3 regions of the Sulfurovum sp. TSL1 genome follow, and region 2 is predicted to be linked to each of the others. Evidence: riboswitches for the same ligand, from Rfam matches in the RefSeq annotation. Region 2 holds a riboswitch; each other region holds the start of a gene.
The links. Region 2 has a riboswitch for cyclic di-GMP ahead of LDM98_RS03480 (DUF4382 domain-containing protein). Riboswitches for the same ligand answer to the same signal wherever they lie in the genome.
Positions count from the first base shown of each region.

Region 1: another riboswitch for cyclic di-GMP. It lies ahead of thrC (threonine synthase); the one in region 2 lies ahead of LDM98_RS03480 (DUF4382 domain-containing protein).
Region 3: another riboswitch for cyclic di-GMP. It lies ahead of LDM98_RS00280 (ATP-binding protein); the one in region 2 lies ahead of LDM98_RS03480 (DUF4382 domain-containing protein).

Region 1 covers NZ_BPFI01000004.1:59,228-65,616, forward strand. Annotated here, with positions in the region: gene LDM98_RS11425 (hypothetical protein) at 1-126, shown strand, start outside; gene LDM98_RS11430 (MBL fold metallo-hydrolase) at 141-746, opposite strand; gene LDM98_RS11435 (ferritin-like domain-containing protein) at 761-1,588, shown strand; gene LDM98_RS11440 (tetraacyldisaccharide 4'-kinase) at 1,579-2,496, shown strand; gene argB (acetylglutamate kinase) at 2,493-3,344, shown strand; cyclic di-GMP riboswitch class I at 3,493-3,567, shown strand; gene thrC (threonine synthase) at 3,818-5,284, shown strand; gene LDM98_RS11455 (LysM peptidoglycan-binding domain-containing protein) at 5,344-6,389, shown strand, end outside.
Region 2 covers NZ_BPFI01000001.1:682,552-688,940, reverse strand. Annotated here, with positions in the region: gene LDM98_RS03490 (DNA polymerase IV) at 1-904, shown strand, start outside; gene LDM98_RS03485 (EAL domain-containing protein) at 955-3,216, shown strand; cyclic di-GMP riboswitch class I at 3,411-3,489, shown strand; gene LDM98_RS03480 (DUF4382 domain-containing protein) at 3,542-4,453, shown strand; gene LDM98_RS03475 (tetratricopeptide repeat protein) at 4,566-5,150, opposite strand; gene LDM98_RS03470 (valine--tRNA ligase) at 5,150-6,389, opposite strand, start outside.
Region 3 covers NZ_BPFI01000001.1:53,092-59,480, forward strand. Annotated here, with positions in the region: gene LDM98_RS00270 (protein disulfide oxidoreductase) at 1-469, shown strand, start outside; gene LDM98_RS00275 (TOBE domain-containing protein) at 637-1,416, shown strand; gene LDM98_RS00280 (ATP-binding protein) at 1,497-4,127, opposite strand; cyclic di-GMP riboswitch class I at 4,318-4,396, opposite strand; gene LDM98_RS00285 (alkylphosphonate utilization protein) at 4,622-5,161, shown strand; gene LDM98_RS00290 (efflux RND transporter permease subunit) at 5,232-6,389, shown strand, end outside.

The sequences.
Region 1 (6,389 bases), on a different contig from region 2:
ATGAAGTGTGAAGCAGGAAAATGTGGTTCAGGAAAACCGGAAACGGCAGAAAAAAGTGATTTAAACCCTTCTATGAAGTGTGAGACAGGAAAATGCAGTGCAGGAAAATGCGGTGAGGGTCAATAGATCAGAGTAGAGGATCAAAGCGTCCTCTTTACCTGCTCTATCCAAAAAGGTATGACCCTTTGTTCTGCTTTGAGGGTCGTGCTCATCCCATGGCCGGGATAGATCGTATAATCGCCTTCTATCGTGAGCGCTTTTTCTAAACTCTTCACCATTGCTTCTCCGCTTGATGAAGGGAAATCCCATCTTCCAATACTCTGTTCAAAAAGAAAGTCCCCACTGAACCATACATCATCGATCTCTATGATGGAACAGCCAGGCGTATGCCCCGGAAAGTGACGGTATTTGATCTTTACCCCTTCAATGGTCAGTTCTTCATCACCTACGATGATATGGTCCGGTTCACTTGGAGGCGTACCTTGTTCAAGAGGATCGTCTGTAAGCATAAAAACATCCCCTTTGGGACAATAGATAGGAAGCCTCAGTTTCTCCTGGACCTCCGCATTTGACCATACATGGTCGAAGTGGCCATGGGTGTTAAGTATAGCGACGGGATTGGTGACATTGTCAAGAACCCACTGGGTCGCACCCATACCGGGGTCTATAATAAAATCTTTTCCCTCAACGGTTGCAATGTAACAGTTGGTCTGGTAAGCGCCCATAGGTTGTATTTTGATTTGCATGATATAATTCTCCTATGAATATATTTAGTCTATTAGAACGTGCCATTATGAGTGATGATATTCTTTTAAAAGAGGAGTTGACCGTTCAATGTTTGGCATATTGTACCCAAAATGAAATAAGGTGTGATGATGATTTTACGCCGCTATTATTTTCAAAACCCTCCTATGCCTCCAAATGTCACATTGTAGATCCCCGGGAGTTGCCTGCCAGAAAAGATTTTGAGAGTCAAGAGGGATTGGCTACATTGGTACATGCCATTGCACATATAGAGTATTCTGCCATCGATCTGGCATTGGATGCGGTCTATCGTTATCCTCAGATGCCCAGCGACTATAAAGTGGATTGGCTTGAAGTAGCCAGTGACGAGATACGGCACTTTCAAATGCTGCAGCGTCTGTTGGAAGAACTTGGATATACCTATGGGGATTTTCCTGTACACTGTGGACTGTTTGATGCGGCAGAGCATAGTGCAGAGAATATTTTGGACCGCATGGCGATCATTCCGCGTTACTATGAAGCATCAGGTCTGGATGTCAGTCCCCAGATCATTAAAAAACTGGACAACAAGCGTAAAAACCCCAATGTGAAAAAACTGATAGATGCGCTGCAACTCATTTATGATGAAGAGATAGACCATGTCTATAAGGGTGATAAATGGTTTAAATATCTTTGTAAAGAAGCAGGAAAGAAAGAAGGGAGCGAAGAAGAGGTCTATTTTGAGATACTTGAACGTTATAAATTGCTCTCGAAACACCGTCCCTATGTCAATGTGCAAGCAAGAAAAGAGGCAGGGTTCTCCTGTGCTGAGATCAAAAAACTGGGTGCGAAGGAGTGCTCTTGAGAGCATTTCTTGAAGCCATGTTCTTTGCACCAAGATGGTATCATTACCCTCTTATCCTGCTTCTGTTTCCTCTGTCTATTATCTATGGGGGCATCATGTCTCTGCGCAGAATGGTCATTTCCCCACAAGAGTTCGGCATCCCCATCATCTCTGTGGGGAATCTTATCGTTGGGGGGAGCGGAAAAACACCTTTTGTCATAGCACTTGCTTCAGGGCTTGAAGGTGCGGTGATCATCTCTCGGGGGTATGGCCGCAGAAGCAAAGGGCTGGTGGAGGTCAGCACTGAGGGGAAGATACTTGTCGATGTGACACAGAGCGGAGATGAACCTATGCTGATGGCACTGTCACTTCCTCATGCAAGTGTGATAGTCAGTGAAGACAGGGCTTTGGCCATCAAGTTAGCTAAAGAGAAAGGTGCCAAATGTATCATCCTGGATGATGGATTCAACCGTGTTGAGATCAAAAAGTTTGAAATTATCCTTGAGCCTGAACAGATCAAAAATTATCTTCCTTTCCCCTCAGGTGCGTTTAGGGAATTCTGGTTTAGTAAAAAGTATGCAGATATTGTGGCAAAAGAGGGAGAGGCATTTCATCGAAAAGTGGCATTTGAGAATCTTACACCCCAAATGGTACTGGTAACGGCTATATCAAATCCGCATAGACTTGATACCTATTTGCCCGAAGGAGTCGTCCATAAAGTCTATTTGGAAGACCATGCCTATTTTGAGGAAGAAAAACTCAAAATGCTCCTCTCTGACCATGAGGCCCAGAGCCTTCTTGTGACAGAAAAAGATGCAGTAAAAATGCAGGATTTTAAGTTACCTATCTCTGAAATGAAGTTAAAATTACAGATTCAAGAGACTATCTTCACTCAGGTAGATGAATATATAAAGGGATATCCAGAATGAAAAATAATATTAATGTTGTAAAAACGCTCCTTGATGCTTTACCGTTCATCAAAAAGTTTTCCAATGAAAAAATAGTCATTAAATATGGGGGGTCTGCCCAAACGAGTGATGCGCTCAAAGAGCAGTTTGCACAGGATATTGTACTTTTGCACCTTGTAGGGATGAAACCTATTATCGTACATGGCGGAGGTAAAAGTATTACAGATCTGCTTGCCAATTTAGGGGTAGATACGACATTCATAGATGGACAGCGGGTCACAACCAAAGAGGTAATGCGTATTGCAGAGATGGTATTGAGCGGTGAGATCAACAAAGAGATCGTCTCTTTGCTTGATAATCATGGGTCCAAAGCGATTGGAATCTCTGGAAAAGATGGCGGTTTTCTAAAGGGGATACCGAAAGATTTTGAAAAGTTCGGTTATACGGGTCTTATCGAACATGTCAATCCCGAGATCGTCAATAACATCATTGAAGACGGTGCGATACCTGTGATCGCCCCTATCGCAGGAAGCAGTACGATGGGACATCCCGGATTCAATATCAATGCGGATCTTGCAGCAAGCAAAATAGCCGTAGCCCTGCAAGCAAGAAAAGTACTTTTCCTCACAGACACGCCTGGTGTGTTGGATAAAGAGATGCAACTGATCACCAATCTGAGTATAGAAAAAACGGAAGCCCTCAAAGCAGATGGAACGATACACGGAGGTATGGTACCTAAAGTGGATGCCTGTATCGAAGCATTGCGTGGCGGAGTAAAAAAAGCACACATCATCGATGGCCGGGTAGAACACTCATTGCTCCTGGAGATTTTGACCAGTTCGGGTGTAGGGACCTGTATCGAACTCTAAGGTCGTACGATGGAAGTATCACCGGTAACAAAATGCAACAGTTAAAAATGCATTTAACACTAAAAAATAATAATTTTTTAAATTTTTTTAGAATTTAAGTTATTTTTCAAAGGTTAGTGTGTTATAATTATCTCATACGGTTATACTGTATTGAAAAAGCCAAGTTCATCGCGAGGTGGATACGGAAAGTTATGGGTCTCACGTAGATCGCCAGACTACCAATAGAGATATAAACTCATTCTATCTTTTAGAAAGTTTCATTTCTTCTATTACCTGAGTATTTTAGTGTTTGTTTGTCTCTATGATTTTATTAGTTGACATTCTTTTCCCTAAATCATTCTTCTCCTATTATCGTAGGGCAAATAGATACTAGATACTTAAGTTTACTTCATACCTGGATTCCCCCTAATTTCTTATAACCCTTAGCTTATTTAGCTATAATTATCATTCATATAAACAGTAGGATAATATAGATGCAATTTATTGAGACACGGGGAAATGACGGACAGAAACCTTCATCTGTACCATTTTCAGAAGCAATACTCAGCCCAAGTGCCAGTTTTGGTGGGCTATATGTACCCAAAGAACTCCCAATTTTAGATACAGAATTTTTAGAGGGACATCTCTCCAGCCATTATAAAACGCTGGCATTGGACTTTTTAGAAACATTTGGTATAGATATTGAAACAGAAGTACTGGTAGAAGCATTGAACAGATATGACGCTTTTGATGACCCTTCAAATCCTGTACCGCTTTCCCAGATCGAAGAGGACTGCTTTGTCTCTGAACTCTATCATGGGCCTACAAGAGCCTTTAAAGATATGGCCTTACAACCTTTCGGATATGTGTTAAGTAAATTGGCACAAAAAAGAGGTGAACATTACCTTATCATGGCAGCAACAAGTGGAGATACCGGTCCTGCTACTCTGGAGACATTTAAAGATCAGGAAGGTGTACAGGTAGCATGTCTTTACCCTGATGGCGGTACATCCGATGTGCAAAGACTTCAAATGGTCACGGAAGATGCTTCAAATCTGAAAGTGATCGGTGTGAAAGGTAATTTTGACGATACGCAAAATACGCTCAAAGATCTACTCGCCTCTGAAGACTTTAAGGCAGAATTGGAAGAGAGGCATATCAAACTTTCAGCAGCGAATTCTGTAAACTTTGGACGTATCATCTTCCAGATCATTTACCATCTCCACTCCTACCTGGAGTTGGTACGTAAAAAAAGCATTCAAATGGGTGAAAAGATCTATCTGGTTGTTCCGAGCGGTAACTTCGGTAATGCATTAGGTGCCTATTATGCCAAAAAAGCAGGTTTGCCGATAGAAAAGATCCTTATCTCATCCAATATCAATAACATTCTGACAGATTGGATCACCAAGGGTACCTATGATCTTACGACACGTACATTGATACAGACAGAATCACCTGCTATGGATATTTTGAAAAGTTCAAATGTCGAACGTATTATGTTTGACAAATTCGGTGCAGCACGTACCAAAGAACTGATGGAAGGATTGGCTAAAGACGGCAAGTATCAGCTGACTGCAGATGAACTTGCGTTGCTACGTGAAGATTTTGATGCCTCTTTCTCAGATGATGAAGAGTGTGAAGCTGTGGTAGGTGAATATGCAAAAAAAGGGTATATTATGGACCCGCATACAGCCACATGTATCAGAGCGTATAGAACTTTGAGAGAAAAAGATCTTAAAACAGTGGTTTACTCGACTGCGGAATGGACCAAGTTCAGCCCGTCCGTTTCAAAATCACTGGGACATGAAGTCAAAGATGATGTTGAAGCATTAAAATGGGTGAGTGCACATGCAAATGTATCCGTACCGCCTATGATACATGGGTTGTTCGAGAAACCTGTCATCCATTCGGTCATCGTTGAAAAAGAATCCATTAAAGGAGAGATGTTAAACTTTTTATAGTTTAGCATAACGTAATGTCCAGAAATCACTTGAGGTTTTTTTTATTATCCTATTTATGTTTGGAAACAGCCACTGCAAAGTCAGTGATAGATTGCAGGGTTATCACCGGCGGTATCGCTGAGTGTAACCCTTACGGGGCAAAATTTCTTAAAGCCAAAGAGATCGTGTATGATCTGAACAGACAAAAATTGATCAGGGCAAAAACGTTACCTGTGCCTGAAAAAAAGCGTTTTCTCAAAGTGGTTTCCGTAGAGGATATGATAGAACGGCATGTAAAAGTGCAAGAGTCTGTGCGTTTTAAAGGAAGTGAAAAAGCACCCATAAAGTATACAATGGAAGAGCCCATCGCTCAAGTCCTACTCGATGATAAGATAGAAGAGATAGAGACTTATGAAGCCCCTCCCCGCATAGAAAGAGAACTTTTAGAAACAATCGTACCTGAAGTACCAGAAAGACCCCAAATTATTTACGGTAAGTACAGGGTTGTAAGGGGCGATGCTCTGAGTAAGATCGCAAAGAAGTTTGGGTTAAAAACACAAGAGATTGCAAAAATGAACGGTATCAGGATCGGCTCTCCTTTGCGTGTCGGACAGAAACTAAAGCTCCCTTTTGAACAAAAGAGGATCGATGCAGTCTCTTCTGGCAATTACTTTATCAGGGAGGGAGATACGATCATTTCCATTGCCAAAAAGTTCAATCTTGAACCTGAAGACTTGATGGAATTTAATAAGATCAAACGCAGTGCGATCATACATGCAGGTAAAATGATAAGGCTTCCGCTTCCTCATATACTGGCGCATATAAAAACAGAGAAAAGGCTTCGTGTCACGGCAACTGCGTATACGTCACATGTAGGTCAGACAGACCGTACACCTTTCCTGGCAGCATGGAATAACCGTCTGCGTCCAGGCATGAAGATCATTGCAGTCTCTAGAGATATGATAAAAAAATATGGCATGCGCAATGGGACCAAAGTGCGTATCGGCGGATTACCAGGTTACTACACCGTACGCGACAAAATGAATAAACGCTACCAAAAACGTATCGATATCTATATGGGACTCGATAAAAGAAGAGCACTGCACTGGGGAAGACGCAGTGTCAT
Region 2 (6,389 bases):
ACTTTATCATAAGCTTTCTCATCAAATACATGCATTTATATCTGCACATATACCACAGGTGGAACAGTACAGCATAGATGAGTTTTTCGGAGATGTCAGCGGATGGAAAAAAGATGAAGAGGTGTATGCTTTTGCAAAAGAGCTGCAGGCAAAGATACTGGAACATTTTGACATTCCTGTTTCTATAGGCATTTCAAAATCCAAATGGATCGCTAAACTGGCAACAGAGTCTGCCAAGCCTTACGGCGTCTATGAAGTGAAAGACATAGATAGCTATATAGAAAATATCCCTATCAAAGAGTTTCCGGGTATAGGTAAGGGGTTTCAAAAGAGGCTGGAGGCACATTACATTTCTACACTGGGTGATATAAAACGGCATAAAAGACTTTTTGAATCATGGAAAAAACCCGGTGTTCAACTTTATAGACGTGTCACAGGAACAGATCAGGAAGGTATCAGCAGCAGAGGGGAGAGGAAATCCATAGGCATCAGCCGTACGTTTGATGCGATACATGAGAGTGATGAGATAAAGAGACGTATTATGATCATGGCAAGGCATATCATCTATATGGTTATGGCCATGGAGGTGAATCCTACAAGCTATTATCTGAGAATAGGATATGAGTATGGTACCAGAGTAAAAAAGACTATGACCGTGGACAGAGTATTTTCTGAAACACTTTTTAAGTCCATGCTTTCAGAGATGTATAAAGAGATAGCCCTGGCCAATAAAGGGGCTGTCAAACTGACACTGAACGTTTCAAACTTTGCATCACTTAACCTAAAAACACTTTCACTGATAGATTTTCATGAGGACAGCAAAGAAAAAACATTACATCAAAATATACATGCGTTAAGGGCACGTTTTGGGCTGGATATTATTAAAACAGGGAATGAATTTTAAAATAGTATAAAAACTATTCAAGTTGTTAGTGTTTCATGCTACAATTCTATATGAATTTACAAAGATTATTCTCGAAAATAAAAGAGCTTCAAACGGTGGATGACTCTTTGGTCATTGCACTTTATACACTTTCAACCAGGGCACTCCTGGTTGTTGTTCTGTTAGCTATTTTAGTCACTGTGGCCTTATATCCGGAACTTAGTGGCAGTATTTTAGTGTGGGCACTGGGTTTGATGCTCCTAACAGGATATAGGCTTTATTCTGCCTATATGTTTAGAAAAAACCCTAAAAAATACTCCATGGCATTCTGGTATAAAAAGTTTGCCTTTACTACTATATTGACCGCACTTATTTTCTCAACATTAGGTTTTGTTTTTATCCATCAAGTGGATCACTACTATCAACTTTATATCGTTGCGGTACTTGTAGGCCTCTCTTTGTGTTCTACACTCTCTTTAGCGGTAGATGCACGGCTCAACATCATATATTCAGCTATTCTTTTATTACCTCTTATTTATACCATGGCATTTCTTTATGATACACCTTTGCATATCATACTTACCATTTCATTGATCTTGTATTTTATTGCACAAGTGACCAATATCTATAATATGTATCGACAGAAGAATGCTTTTAATATGTTGCAGTCAGAACATATGCTTTTAAACAGTCTATTTAAAAATGCACCGCTAGGTATCTTTACCTATAATAAAGATCTAAAGGTCCTGGAGTGCAATGAACAGTTAAATAAACTATTAGAGTATGAAAAAGATGAGATGATAGGAATGGATCTTCATATACTTCCGGACAAGGATATAGTAAAAGTATTAGAAAATGCCATTATAGAGGGTACAGAGTCTTATGAAGGTCCTTATGTATCTCTCAAGAATAAGTCGTTTTGGATCGATGCTAAAGTGTTCTCTTTTACTGACCTGGATAATAATATTTTGGGCGGTGTAGGCATCATAGAGGATAAAACGAACGAACATGCCGCCTTAACAGAGCTTGAATATATGGTACAGCATGATGTGCTGACCGGTTTGTTTAATCGTAGAGGTTTTCGAAACTATATGGAGAAGCTTGTAACGAGTGCAAAACATCAAACATATTTTTCCATACTTTTTTATCTTGACCTGAATCAGTTTAAAAGTATTAATGATTCTTTGGGACATCAAGTTGGAGATGATGTGCTGCTTGTTGTTTCAAAACGTTTGACAGATCTTTTAGGAGAAGATCGTATGGTAAGCAGACTGGGGGGAGATGAATTTATCATTATCATTCCACATGTATCAGAAGACAAACATATGGCATATAAAGAAGCTGAAGCGTTTTCCAGAGAGATACAGGATCTGTTCTTGGAACCATTTATCATACAAGAAATGCATTTACATATTAAATCAAGTATAGGTATCGTTCTTATGGAACCGGCTTATACAAATATCAACGAGATCATTAGACATGCTGATCTCTCTATGTATCAGGCAAAGAATGATAATGGACATGTTGCATATTATGATCCATCGTTAGATAAACAACAAAAAGAGCTATTTATACTTCAGCATGATCTGGCCTATGCAGTCAAAAAAGATCAGTTGGGTCTTATGTATCAACCTGTAGTTTCCATAGATGGAGATGTAGTGAGTTCTGCTGAGGCACTTATACGTTGGGAACATCCGGATAGAGGGTTCCTGTCACCACAGGATTTTATACCATTGGCCATTAAAGCAGGTTTGCTTTCACACATTACATGGTGGGTTCTTGACAATGTATGTCAACATATCTCTCAGTGGAAAAAAGAGAATAGGTGGAAGCTTGAGTATATTTCGATCAATGTGAATGCACAGCAATTTGTAGAAACTGATTTTGCTAGTGAATTCCTTAAAAAGTTAAGAGAGTATGGTCTAGAGACTCAAGATATCATGATAGAGATCACAGAACGGTCACTCATCGATAATTTTGATAATACAGAAGATGTAATTAATGAATTACGCAGACAGGGAGTGAGATGTGCCATTGATGATTTTGGTATAGGCTACTCTTCTCTATCTTATCTGAAGAAGCTTTCTTTCCATACATTGAAAATAGATAAGGAATTTATAAAAAATATAGAATCCATTCCTAAAGAGGTACATCTTATTTCAAGTATTTTGGACATAGGAAGACAATTTGACTACAACATCGTTATCGAAGGTATTGAAAATGTACAGCAGCAAGAGCTTCTTAGAGAGTTAGATCCAAAACTCAGGTATCAGGGATATCATTTTTGCAAAGCCATTGATATAGAAGAGTTTACTGAACGTTTTTTAAAATAGTGATGTAAGTTCTTAGATTTTTATCTCCCTTTCATATATTGGATCATTAAAGATGTATCTAATTTTTGATTCTATATAATACTTCTGTTTATAGTAAAGAGATTTTTTAAATATTGTTTGTTGTGCCAAACTTGTTGTGAAGCAAGGACGGAAAGCCATGGGTCTTAGCTCCAAATATTATTTAATTCAAACTTATTTTGTTGTGCCAAACTTGTTGTGAAGCAAGGACGGAAAGCCATGGGTCTTCAATGGGAAGATCGCCAGGCTGCCAAAATGAATTTACTTCTTTTGTGCAACTGCAACATCCAATTACACAAGGATATTTATGAAAAGATTTCACACGCTGATCGGTATTATCGTATCGTTCACACTTATGACACTCATCTCTGGATGTGGTGGAGATACTACATCTTCTACTCCAACTGGTACTCTATCACTCAGTATGACAGATGCACCACCTCAATTAGGTCCTGATGTGACGGAAGTCAATATTGCCGTTATCGGTATTGAATATAATCATGATGGAAACTGGATTACTGCTGATGATTTTGTACCTCAAACATTCAACCTACTTGATCTTCAAAATGGTAAATCACTTCACCTAGGGGATATGATACTACCAGCAGGACATTATTCTGAAATTCGTTTCAAACTGGCTGCACCTTCAAAAATATCAGAAGTTAAAGCTAATCCGGATTGTAATGTAACCTATGCAGATGGTACCTCAGTACCATTATTTGTTCCAAGCGGAGCACAAAGTGGATATAAAGGAAAAGGTGCATTTGATATCACTGCTGATGCAAAAATTGCAGTAACTGCAGATTTCAATATTCATAAATCAATCGTTGTGCAAGGAAACGGAGATTATATTTTAAAACCTGTTATCAGATTAGTGGTAACTGAACTTTCAGGTATGATCAATGGGACTGTAGTAGATATAGCTGACTATAATACGACTTCAGATTCTTTAGTGGTTTACAGTTACAGATCTGGCGAGTATGATGTCAGTGAAGAAGATGGAAATGCAGATGGAATCAATTTCCAGAATTCTGTAAGCAGCAGCGATGTCAATATGAGTGATGGTAACTTTACGTTGTCATACCTTGGTGAAGGTAACTATAGCCTTATTACGGCACTTTTTGTAGGTGATGTATTTGCTTCTGTTGTTGATCAAGAAGACAATGTTGAAGTACTTAATGGACAATCAACACTTGTTGATATCAATACGTCAAACTAAAATCATTAGTTAAATATGCAAAGATACATACAGTGTATGTGGCTTTGCAGATAGAGGTTCCATTATGGATCTCTATCGTTGGTGCTACTTAAAAGAATTCTCAAAATGTATTTTAAAAAACGATCTGTCCGTCTTGCTGCATACGTTTGATAATACCTTGTGCCATCTGATGGCCTTGATACGCTGCTTTTCTACACCATTCTATGGCTTTTTCTTTGTCTTCTTCACAGCCCAATCCCATATCATAAAGTGCGCCTAGGTTAAACTGGGCTTTTGCATTACCTGCCTGCGCTGCTTTAGAGAAGAGTATAAATGCTTTTTTGTAGTCCTGGTGTACACCACGGCCTTCTTTGAACATGGCACCCAAATTGTTAAAGGCGTCTATGTTGCCTCTTTTTGCTGCTTCTTCGTACCAGAAGGCTGCTTCTGATTCATTTTTCTCACAACCTTCACCATTTTCCAGCATCAATGCCACTTCAAACTGTGCCAATGGCACTTCTCTGGTTGCAGATTCCAGATAGTAGTCAAAAGCTTTTTTCGTATCCTGATTCACTCCAAGTCCCCTGAAGCAGAGATAACCCAGATAATAGTAGGAAACGGGGTCCTTTTGTTTTTCCAGAGCAGTGTAGAGTTCAAGAGCTTTGTCGTATTCTTTTGCGAGTAATGCGTTGTATGCTTCTTGTGCTAGAGGGGTCATTATACACCGAACCCTTCAAGTTCAGTTTGAACTTTTTCCATTTTGACTTCTGCATCTTCCAAAGCTTTTTTGTTTTCTGTAATGACATGTTCAGGTGCATTGGCAACGAACTTTTCGTTGTTCAGCATACCACTGAGTTTTTGTATCTCTTTTTCCAGCTTCTCTTTTTGTTTGCTAAGTTTACCGATGATCGCACTTAGGTCAATCTCTTCAGTCGGGATATAGACTTCAAGGTTGTCAGATACATCTGTAACGGCGTTTTCTACTTTTGCATCTACAAATTCGATCTCTTCTACTTTTGCCAGTTTCTGTATAAACGGTTTTGCTACATCCGTATCGATATTTGTACCAAGTTTGACGTATGCCTTTGCGATCTTAGAGTTACCCATATCTATGATGACCTTGGCTCTTCTTATCGCGGTGATGGCTTCTTCGATAATGGCAAAGGTTGCTTCAGAATCAGCATCCTGTTTAACTTCTTTAGGGAAGTTCATTACCATGACCGAGTTCCCGCTTTCCAGTTGGGTACCTGAGAGTTTATGGTAGAGATGTTCAGAGATAAATGGCATAAATGGAGAAACCATTTTCAGTGTCTCTTTGAAGACCGCACCAAGTTCTGCGATAGACTCTTTGCTTGCTTTGGAGTATTCGATACCCCAGTCACAAAACTCGTTCCATACAAAGCGGTAGAGTGCAGTTGCAGCTTCATTGAACTTATAGGCTTCAAGCGTTTCACGTACTTCCTCAACAGCTTTTGCCAGACGGGTTTGCATGTATTTACCAAGCGGTGTCTTGATCTCTATATCTTTGAGGTCAGCAAATGTATCTACATTCATCTGAAGGAAGTTAGATGCATTGTAGAGCTTATTGGTAAAGTTTCTAAACTGTTCGAGGTTCTTTGCACCAAGTTTGATGTCACGTCCCTGAACAGCAAGGAATGCCAGTGTAAATCTGATGATATCGGCAGAGTGTTCTTCGACCATATCAAGCGGGTCAATAACATTACCCTTGGACTTACTCATCTTAGCACCATGTTCATCACGAACAAGCGCATGCATATAGATATCTTTGAACGGTAACTCGCCTCTGAAATGTTCACCCATCATCATCATACGTGCAACCCAGAAGAACATGATGTCAAATCCTGTGATCAGCAGTGAATTCGGGTAGAAGTCAGCCAGGTCACTGTCGTTGTATGTTCCTTCCATTTTACCGTTGTTCCCCCAGCCTAGTGGTGAG
Region 3 (6,389 bases), 630 kb from region 2:
CAAAGAGATCACTATAGCCCTGGTACTTTTGTTTATAGTGAGTCAACTCATCAGTTATATTCGTGCACCTGATCTGGGGTCAAGCCAGTTGCCACAGATTGAAGCAACACTTGTAGATGGCAGTACTTTTATCGTTAAGAAGGGGGAACCGTTACTTATCCACTTTTGGGCTATTTCCTGTCCGGTCTGTAAACTTGAAGCACCCAATATAGAAACGGTATCCAAAGAGCATGAAGTGTTGACTATTGCTGTCAATTCAGGAAGTAATGAAAATATACAAGCGTATATGCAAGAGCATGGATTGCATTTTAAAGTGCTCAATGATACAGAGGGTTTTTGGTCAAAGGCATTTAAAATAGAGGTATTCCCAACAACATTCATTTATGATGCAAAAGGTAAGTTGAGGTTTACAGAAGTCGGCTACACGACAACTGCAGGATTGTTAGCCCGGTTGGAATGGGCAGAATAAGAGAAATACACTACATTATCTTTACTGATGAGCGTTTGTATGTACTTTAGTATAGGAGCGTTCCTCTCCCTTATCAGCGAAGGTATCCACTCTCAAAAAGCATTACCTGTTTAAGTAAATCATACTATAATTTTGACCATGATGTTATAGCCTATATAAGGAAGCAGATGGAACTTTCATCAAAACTGACACTGGAAATGTTAGGTAAACCTTTTTTGCTCGAGAAGCGTATAGAACTGCTCCATGCCATAGAAAAGTATGGCTCGATCTCTAAAGCGGCGAAGGCTGTACCGATGAGTTATAAAAGTGCATGGGAAGCAGTGGATACGATGAACTCTCTTTCCCCGCAGCCGATCGTCTGTAGAGAGACAGGCGGAAAAGATGGTGGCGGTACGACCATTACTGCCTATGGCAAAAGGCTTTTATCAAATTATGCACTGCTTAAAGAAGAACATGATCGTTTTTTAAAAAGGTTATCAGAGGCAACAGATATCCAAAGCGGTGCATTTGAGACCATTGAAAGACTTGCCCTGCAAATCTCTGCACGCAATCAAATACAAGCTGAGGTTGTGTCTGTGGAATCTGAAAATGTGAATGCAAAAATACGCCTAAAGATGAAAAGTGGGCAAGAACTGGTATCTGTCATTACCAAAGAAGCAGTAGAGAACTTGCAGATTGAAAAGCATCAAACGGTTACAGCGATATTTAAATCCAGTACAGTACTACTCTCACGGGACAACGATGCAAAGCGAGCAGAAAATAGACTGAAAGGTACGGTCACAACCATAGACAAAGATATAGAAAATGCCAAGGTAGTCATGGATATAGGCAATCATGACAGTATCGTTTCAGTGATGCCTGTAAGTGTTTTGGAAGGGATGGAAATTCATGAAGGCAGTGTCGTGACGGCTATGATAAAAGCAAATGATGTGATGTTAGGAAGATAAAAATAAGTGAGATATGATCAGTATGGACGATGCGCAGGGTTCTACTGCACCTATCATGCATAGGGAGGAGCAAGTTGTTCTTATGCAGCTCCCCGGATGATCCTCTCCTCAAAATAGGTTTGAAAGAGATGGTTCAAAGCTTCAAGGTCTATAGGTTTTGAAAGGTAACTATCCATACCGGCACTCATATATTTTTCTCTATCTCCCGCAAGTGCATTGGCAGTCAATGCAACGATCGGAATATGTGCTTTATGGTTTTTCCTTTCATAGCTGATGATCTGACCTGTTGCTTCCATACCACCCATGACAGGCATTTCGATATCCATGAATATCAAGTCATACTCATTTTTCATACGCTGTTCAAGTGCCTCTTGTCCATTATTCGCGATGGTGACCTCTATACCGAGTCGACCGAGTACATTGAGTATCAGCTTTTGGTTGATCTTATTATCTTCTGCAACCAGCACATGTACATTTTTAAAGGCAAGATTCTCTTTCTTCTCTGAACTATCCTCTTTATCATTCAGCATTCGAAGTGTTTTTGTAAAGTTCACAGGCTTATAGAGTATCTTATCTATTCGTGATGTGTATCGCTTGAGATTTTTTTTCTGGTCTCCTGTGGATATCACAATGATCTTTGTATCAAGGTCAAGGAACGGTTGAAGTTCGTCATCTCTCTGACGGAATTTATGGTCAATAAAAAGAATATCAGGGAGTTGAGAGGTACCTTTTAATGCCAAGAGTGATTCATCGGTATAACGCTTGATAGTGGCTCCGGTGTAAGCGATATAGGTTTCAAGGTTTTTATTGATATAGTACTCTGTATCGAGATGTGAATTAAGAATACCAACGGTGCAGGCACTCATATCCTCTACTTCTCTTTGTACCGCGCTCTTAGGTTTTTTCAGTGTCAGGGTGAAATAGAAGGTAGAGCCTTCATCTTTGACACTTCGAATGCTCAGTTTCCCTCCCATATGGTCTATGAATTTACCTGATATAGAGAGTCCCAGACCCGTACCTCCGTACTGTCTGCTTGTACTGACATCTGCTTGTGAAAATGCCTCAAATATTTTTCCCTGTTGCTCCTTGGTAAGACCGATACCTGTATCAGACACTTCAAAATTGACGTTTACTTTATCCTCATCCTCAAAGAGCTTTTTGATCGATACACTTACTTCACCGTTTGTAGAAGTGAATTTAATGGCATTACTGACAAGGTTCACGATGACCTGAGAGATCTTCGTAGGATCCCCTATCAGCAGTGTAGGCAGTGTCGGATCCAAAAAGATGTTAAAGTCAATATGGTTTTCAGCCGCTTTGGCCGCATAGGATTCAACCGCTGATTCAAAGGTATCTACCGGATCGAATTCTATGGCTTCGAGTTCTATTTTCTGTGCTTTGATCTTGGAGAGATCAAGAATATCATTGACGATGGTCAGAAGATTGTCGGAACTCTTCTCTATCACTGAAATAAATTCAGCTTGTTCCTCTGAAACATCTGTCTCTTTGAGTAATTGTGTAAATCCAAGAATACCGTTGAGAGGGGTACGTATCTCATGGGACATACTGGCAAGAAAGAGGTCTTTGGTCTGATTCCCGTCTTTAATGGTCTTGAGCAAAAAACGATAGATATGATCCACCTTACCGTTACGGATCAATCTATGAAGCTCATTTTGTTGGTTTTCATTCAGTACCAGTTTGATATCTCTTAAGGTCTCCTCGGAGATCTGTGTATCATTTTCTATCTTGGAAACTAAACTGAAAAGTTTAAGCAGTACAAGCAATAAGATAACTGTTGCCCCTCCATACCATGCCAGAATCTCTCCGTGTTGCGTGACGGTTTCTTTATTGATCGCTTGGATCTGATGACGCAGTAGGGATTGTACTTTGTTGAAATAATCCATTTTTATATCTATCTGGTTTGACCAACCAAGAGGGGAGACTGAGTATCTTCCTGATCTTGATTCATAGGAGATCATGTCGCGTGCTTCAGACATGATAGTGTTGAACTTTTCCACAGAAAGCAGTTCGCTGAGTTTTAAGGCTACGGCACTGTCTGCAAGGGTATAAAACTGGGGTAAGGTATCTTTGTGTATCAATTGCTCCCAAAATTCTCTCTCTTTATCACTTATGCTTCTGGATCCAAGTAAGATAGAAGAGATCAGTATATGTTCCTGTACAGTGTTCTCCTTCAGTGCCGTATACTTTTGGTACATCATCAGATAACTTTTCTTTTCCTCAGACCTTTCTGCAGCAGTAACTTCCTGCACTATCTGGAACAATGGATTAAAGACCTTATCATGGTAGATCTCGCTAGCGTTATCATGTAAATCATCTACATCTCGACGCACCAGTTCTAACGCTTCAGTAGCCTGCTTGATATAGGTACGATAGCGTGTAAACTGATCGTCCTGTTTGGTAAATGCATCAAACTCCAATAGATATTGATCGGTCTTCAACCTTGACTCTTTGAGTTTTTTTAAGTCTTCTTTGTTCTGTGTGACCAGGTAGGTAGCACTCTGTACTCTTTCCTCTATCATATGTTTCATAACTGACTCAAAATGTTTTACAAACGAAGAAACCTCCGCACTGTTCTGTGCCGTTGCATATCTTTGATAAGAGAGATAGGTATAATACGATGTCACTCCTGATATCCCTATAAGGATAAGTATAAGCAGAGTGAGTATTAATTTGTTTTTCAATATCTTCATGTTAATCCTTTTAGCAGCTTCTGCTACGATAAAGTGTTCGTGGTATGAGTATCAATAAAGAGGATTGAGATATAGGTTTGATGGTATTTCTGAGACTATGATTCATAGAAGACCCCTTTATTATTCTTTAAAAGTATTGAAGCATAAAGTGTAGATAGAATTACGTAGAATAGTCCATAGGTATATTCTATTGTGTAGTCTGGCGATCTTTTTTATAAAGACCCATGACTTTCTGCCCTTGTTTCACAACAAGTTTAGCTTTTCAATCTTTTTACCTTCATGGATTATACTCAGTAAAGATTTAAAAAGAGTTATAAGTGATCATTTTAATTTGTGATTGAAATCATTCAGTAGAGAAGATGTCAAATAAAACCATATAGTTTGTCAGTAAAGATCGGGGTTGAAATGATTTAGACCGTGTATAGTAGTGCTTTTATGGGCTACATTAAAACAAATAGAGTAAAATGTCGATACTGATAGAGCAAAGGAAAAAAATGAGCATAGATAGAGTATTGATGGATAGAAGCGGAGGGAAATGTGAGTTGTGCGGTTCTGAAGAGGGACTTACGGCTTACGTAGTGGCACCAAAAGATGAGGCTATTGTGATCTGTAGTACCTGTGCAGCCTCCATAGATGATCCGACAAAGGATGAAAAACATTGGAACTGTCTGCATGACAGTATGTGGAGTACTGAGCCTGCAGTACAGGTCGTGGCATTCAGACTTTTGACTCAACTGGGTGCACAGGACCAGCTTGACATGATGTATCTTGAGGAGGATGTAAAAGCATGGGCAGAGGAAGGTTTAGCCACTGAAGCACAAGAACCTACACGTGATGCCAATGGTACGATCTTGCAAGAGGGTGATTCTGTGAGCATCATCAAAGACCTTCCGGTAAAAGGTGCAGGTTTTACCGCTAAGCAGGGAACGACTGTGAAAAATATCCGCATGGTACCGGGTGACCCTACCCATATACAAGGTCGTGTGAACGGGACAATGATCTTTATCATTTCGGCATTTTTAAAGAAACTGTAGTATTTTTTGTTGATATCACTATAAGTTACATAACAAACCAATAATTTAAGACGTTCAATAAGGATACACCATGATGAGGATCATTAACTATTTTATAGAGAATAAAAGTCTTAATTATGTATTGCTCATTTTTATCCTTTTTTTAGGCATAAACTCTTATTACAATATCCCCAAAGAACTTTTCCCTGAAATCGCCTTGGATAAGATCGCGATCAGGGGTGCTTATGCAGGTGCCAGTGCTGACAATCTTGATAAAATGGCAGTGCGTGATATCGAAGATGAACTGGGCAACATACAGGGGATAGAGAAGATCGAGACCGTGATCAAATCAGGTACTTTTTCTATCGTTCTTGATCTCAATGATGGCGCAGACAAAATAGATGCTCTCAATAAAGCCAAAGATGCCATCGCACGCAGCCGACAATATCTTCCTTCGGATATGACCGAACCAACGGCAGAGCTGCTGATGCACAACCGGCCGCTTATCAGACTTTCTCTCTCCTCTGAGCATATGACCAAAGGCCAATTGATAGAAACGGCCAAAGAGGTAAAATCCAAAATTGCCAGAAATCCTTATGTCAGTGAAGTACAGATCTACGGTGATGCAGATCAGGAGGTTTCCGTACAGATCAATGAAGAGGCTGTAAGAGCCTATGGTTTGGACCCGGCTACGCTGATCGATGCCATCTCAAAAACCTCTTATATCTATCCCATAGGGGATATCAAGCAAAGTGGCAATTATATTTTCCTCTCTACAGTACACGGTAAAGACAACAAAGAAGAGTGGGAATCAGCACTGATTAAAATAGGAGAGAAGCAGGTGAGGCTCGGTGATGTTGCCCAGGTCGACATCACTTACCCTCAAGATACAACACTTTCGACGTTTAATGGACGGAACAACATTACCTTGGTCATCTCAAAAGGGCCTGAGGGAAATGCGATACATATTTCCAGAGACCTGCAAACCTATGCCAAAGAACAACTCTCCAAAGAGTTCCCGGATGTCTATTTTGATTTTTACCAGGACAGCTCAAAACCCGTCGAAGACCGGCTCAATACGGTCATATCCAACCTGATGTTTGGACTGGTTCTGGTATTCCTCTCTATGGCATTGCTGATCAATGTGCGTATCGCATCTATTGTGGCGATGGGTATCCCTATCTCTTTTGCCATAGGGATCATGTTCCTTTACTTTACGGGGTACTCTATCAATATTGTTTCCCTGCTT